DNA from 2 places in the Pantoea sp. SM3640 genome. Region 2 is predicted to be linked to the other one. Evidence: predicted binding sites of a transcription regulator. Region 2 holds the regulator's gene; the other holds the start of a gene.

Region 1 (2,407 bases), 770 kb from region 2:
ATAACCGGCCCTTTTTATTGCCGTCAGGCGAGGGTCTTTTTGTGTTTGTGTTCGCTGACCATGGTCAGTAACAGCAGAATAACCGCCAGCACACAGCCCGCAATCATCACCATAAAGCCGCCGTCCCAGCCGAAGTAATCGACGGTGTAACCGACAATGGCACTGGCCGCGACCGAGCCACCCAGGTAGCCAAACAGGCCGGTAAAGCCCGCCGCCGTCCCTGCTGCTTTTTTCGGTGCCAGCTCCAGCGCATGCAGACCAATCAGCATCACCGGACCGTAGATCAGGAAGCCAATCACGATCATGCAGGCCATGTCGACGCCAGGATTGCCCGCCGGGTTGAGCCAGTAAATCACGGTCGCAATGGTCACCAGTGTCATAAAGAATACGCCAGTCGCACCGCGATTACCCCGGAACACTTTGTCCGACATCCAGCCACACAGCAGCGTTCCCGGAATTCCCGCGTATTCATACAGGAAGTAGGCCCACGACGATTTATCCAGCGTGAAGTGTTTGACTTCGCGCAGATAGGTGGGTGACCAGTCGAGGATGCCGTAGCGCAGCAGATAGACAAAGACGTTGGCCAGCGCGATGTACCACAGCAGCTTGTTCGGCAGCACATACTTCATGAAGATCTGTTTTGCCGTCAGCTCCTCTTCGTGGCTGGCATCGTAGTCGGGCGGGTAGTCGTTTTTGTACTCTTCAATCGGCGGCAGGCCACAGGATTGCGGCGTGTCACGCATCAGCGCAAAGGCAATAATCGCAATGGCAATGGCACCAAACGCGGGCATATAGAGTGCTGCTTTCCAGTCGTTGAACCACGCCATGCCGAGCAGGAAGAGCAGTGGCGGAATACCACCGCCCACGTTATGCGCACAGTTCCAGACCGAAACGATCCTGCCGCGCTCCTTCTGCGACCACCAGTGAACCATGGTGCGCCCACAGGGTGGCCAGCCCATGCCCTGGAACCAGCCGCAGATAAACAGCAGTACGAACATCACCATGATGCTGGAGGTCGCCCAGGGGACGAATCCCATGATCAGCATCACTGCTGCGGCCAGAATCAGGCCAGCCGGTAAGAAGACGCGCGGGTTTGATCGATCAGAGACCGAGCCCATGATAAATTTTGAAAAGCCGTAGGCAATGGAGATGCCGGACAGGGCAAACCCGAGATCGCCACGTGAAAAACCCTGCTCGACCAGATAGGGCATGGCGAGTGCGAAGTTTTTTCTGACCAGGTAGTAGGCAGCATAACCAAAGAAGATCCCGATGAAAATTTGCCAGCGCAGACGACGGTAGAGCGGATCAACGTGATCCGCCGCCACCTGCGGCTGACGTGGTGCAGGTTTAAAAATGCTCAGCATCAGTGAGGCCCTCCAGGGCACATTATGGTTTTTCATTCCCGGCAGGTTGGAGCAGGAAAGTGCAGAACAAAATGGATGCAGAATGTTCCATTTCGCGCAAAGAATAGTGTTAGTTGCGCAACGTTACTGTGATGAATGACACATTTGTTACAGTTTTATTACAGTCAGGAGCGGAAGTGATCACCGGATGGATCATTTCGCGCATTTTATCTGGCTGAAAGCCTATTCTGTCGATTGATGTGTCAGGAAGTGTAAGCAGGCTATCCGGTCTGCTTTTTAATCGCCTGGTTTATAATCAGATGTCAACCAGATTTCACAGCCTGACGGTGGCACATTGTTTACACTGTCGGCCTGTTAATTTCGGGGTCGTTGCCGTGTTTTTATTGATTATTACCACCATTCTGTGGGCCTTTTCGTTCAGCCTGATTGGCGAATACCTCGCCGGGCAGGTGGATAGCTGGTTCTCTGTGCTGATGCGGCTGGCGCTGGCTGCGCTGGTATTTTTGCCTTTCCTGCGCTGGCGGGGTTATCGCCCTTCGACGCTACTGCTGTATATGCTGGTGGGAATGCTGCAACTGGGCGTGATGTATCTGCTGAGCTTCGAAGCCTATCTCTACCTTAGCGTGTCAGAATTCCTGCTGTTTACGGTGATGACGCCGCTCTATGTGACGCTGATTTACGATCTGATCAGCCGTCGTCCGCTGCGCATCGGCTATATCTTCAGTGCGTTACTGGCGGTAGCGGGTGCGGCCATTATTCGCTATGACAAAGTCAGCGATCATTTCTGGTTTGGTCTGCTGTTAGTACAGCTGGCTAACATCTGCTTTGCGGCAGGCATGGTGGGCTATAAGCGTCTGCAGGAGACCCGCCCAATGCCGCAGCACACGGCCTTCTCCTGGTTCTATCTGGGGGCGGTGTTGATTGCCGTCATCGCCTGGTGCGCCTGGGGCAACCCACAGAAGTTACCGACCACCTCATTGCAGTGGGGCATTCTGGTCTGGCTGGGCGTTGCGGCTTCCGGTCTCGGCTATTTTATGTGGAAC
Region 2 (2,407 bases):
ACCCGGAAGGTCGCGCCCTGCTTGCCACGCAGCCAGCTGATATCAATCCGCGTGCCCTCCGGCGTGTGATTCACCGCGTTGTACACCAGATTGGAAATAGCACTGCGCAGCTGTTCGTCGTTGCCGAACACTTTCAGATGGGGATCGGTATGGAAATGAATATCGTGACGACCGCCACTCAGCGTCGCCGCCTCATGCTGCAGCAGCTTCAGCATCACCGGCACATCGACCTTCTCTTTGAGATCGATCGCGGGCGCGGCTTCGATGCGCGACAGCGTCAGCAGCTGTTTCACCAGACTGTCCATGCGGCGCGTCTGCTCCGACATGGTGTGCAGCGCTTTGCTGCGCGACGGCTCGCTCATCACCGAGTCATTCATCATCTCCAGATAGCCCTGCAGCACGGTGAGCGGCGTGCGTAACTCATGGCTGACGTTGGCAAAGAAGTTGCGGCGCGCCCCTTCCAGCTGATGCATCTGCGTCACATCACGCGCCACCAGAAGCCACTGCCCTTCGCTATAGGGCATGACGCGGAATTCCATGTGAAGTTTGTTGTTCAGCACCAGCGTCAGCGGCTTGTCAAAATCGCGCTGGCGCAGATAGCGGGAGAACTCCGGGTAACGCAGCAGATTGAGGATATTCTGGCCATTATCTTCCGGCCAGCGCAGGCCCAGATGCTGCTGCGCCAGGCCGTTACACCAGAAAATAGTGCCCTCTTCCGTGGTCAGGATCACCGCATCCGGCAGCGATTCGGCCCCGCTGCGAAAACGCTTAATCAGATTACCGAGTTCACGCCGCCGCCGCCGGTTGCGCAGCTGCATCTGGTAAAGCCCATAAAACAGCGGTTCCCAGCTGGCACGCCCGGTCGGTGGCGTCATGGTGCGGTCGAGCCACAGCCAGTGCGACAGCCGCATCAGATTGTGGAAATGCCACAACAACACCATGACCACGCTCAGCAGCAGCCACCAGGGCAGGCCGCCAAACAGCAGACCCAGCAGCGCCGCAGGCAGACAGGCCAGCAGCAGTTCTGTCAGTAATCTCTTCCAGGAGAGGCGTTCCAGCACGGTAAAGGCTCCGTTTAGTAGCGGGCAGAGAAACGATACCCTGTTCCACGGACGGTTTGTACCATGCGATCGTGGCCGGAGACTTCCAGCGCTTTACGTAAACGGCGAATGTGAACATCGACAGTGCGATCCTCCACATACACATTGGTGCCCCAGACGTGGTTCAGCAGCTGTTCGCGGCTGTAGACACGCTCCGGGTGCGTCATAAAGAAGTGCAGCAACTTATATTCGGTGGGGCCCATCTCCAGCGGCGTGGTTTCGGACATCACGCGATGTGAGGAGGGATCCAGACTCAGCCCCTGCATCTCAATCACCTCTTCCACTGCCATCGGCGAAATGCGGCGCATTACCGCTTTGATCCGCGCCATCAGCTCTTTAGGTGAAAACGGCTTGGTAATGTAATCATCGGCGCCCACTTCCAGGCCACGTACCCGATCTTCCTCTTCGCCGCGCGCGGTCAGCATCATCACCGGGATATCGCGGGTCATCGCCTCGCGCTTCAGATGCTTGATAAACTGAATCCCGCTGCCACCGGGTAACATCCAGTCCAGCAAAATCAGATCGGGCCAGGGTTCAATCAGCTTGCCAACGGCGCTGTCATAATCTTCCGCCTCGATTGGCTGATAGTCGTTCTGCTCCAGAACAAAACACAACATTTCACGGATGGGGGCTTCATCCTCCACAACCAAAATGCGCTTAGCCATTATTACTCCTGCTGATTATGACGGCTGTCACTGAGATTCGCGGCGCCATTATGCGTCAGATTTGTGACACTTTTATGAAAAACATAACCTGCCTGTAACCTCACTGGTAATCATTTATGACAGCGCAGCGACATTTTTTTGCTTTGGCCGCAGAGCCAGTATAATCGCCCGGCGAATCACAACGGCAGGGACTCATCATGCGCATCATTCATACTGCGGACTGGCATCTGGGGCAGTTCTTCTACAACAAAAGTCGGGCGGCGGAACATCAGGCGTTTCTCGACTGGCTGTTGATCCAGATTGAACAGCATCAGGTGGATGCGCTGATTATTGCAGGCGACCTGTTTGATACCGGTACGCCGCCCAGCTACGCCCGCGAGATGTTTAACCGCTTCGTGGTGGCACTGCAGCCTGCGGGCTGTCAGCTGATTGTGCTGGCGGGTAACCACGATTCCGTGGCAACGCTGAATGAGTCACGCGAATTGCTGGCCTGCCTCAACACGCGGGTGATCGCCACCCCGCAGGCGCAGGATGATGTGCTGCTGCTCAACACCCGCCAGGGCGAGCCGGGCGCGCTGCTGTGCGCCATTCCCTATCTGCGCCCGCGCGATATCCTGCGCAGCCGGGCGGGTCAGTCGGGAC

What was found. Region 2 encodes PhoB, which activates phosphate uptake and scavenging genes when phosphate is short. Its sites were predicted from a motif close to CTGTCATAAAACTGNCNNAT; they were not measured.
Region 1: glpT (glycerol-3-phosphate transporter) is a predicted target of PhoB. The motif match lies at 1,509-1,528, and genes of this name have one in related genera.

What each region holds. Positions count from the first base shown of each region.
Region 1 is NZ_CP064872.1:3,681,112-3,683,518, reverse strand. Features, by position in the region: gene glpT (glycerol-3-phosphate transporter) at 24-1,364, opposite strand; gene IV493_RS17070 (carboxylate/amino acid/amine transporter) at 1,739-2,407, shown strand, end outside.
Region 2 is NZ_CP064872.1:2,911,957-2,914,363, forward strand. Features, by position in the region: gene phoR (phosphate regulon sensor histidine kinase PhoR) at 1-1,061, opposite strand, end outside; gene phoB (phosphate response regulator transcription factor PhoB) at 1,076-1,765, opposite strand; gene sbcD (exonuclease subunit SbcD) at 1,963-2,407, shown strand, end outside.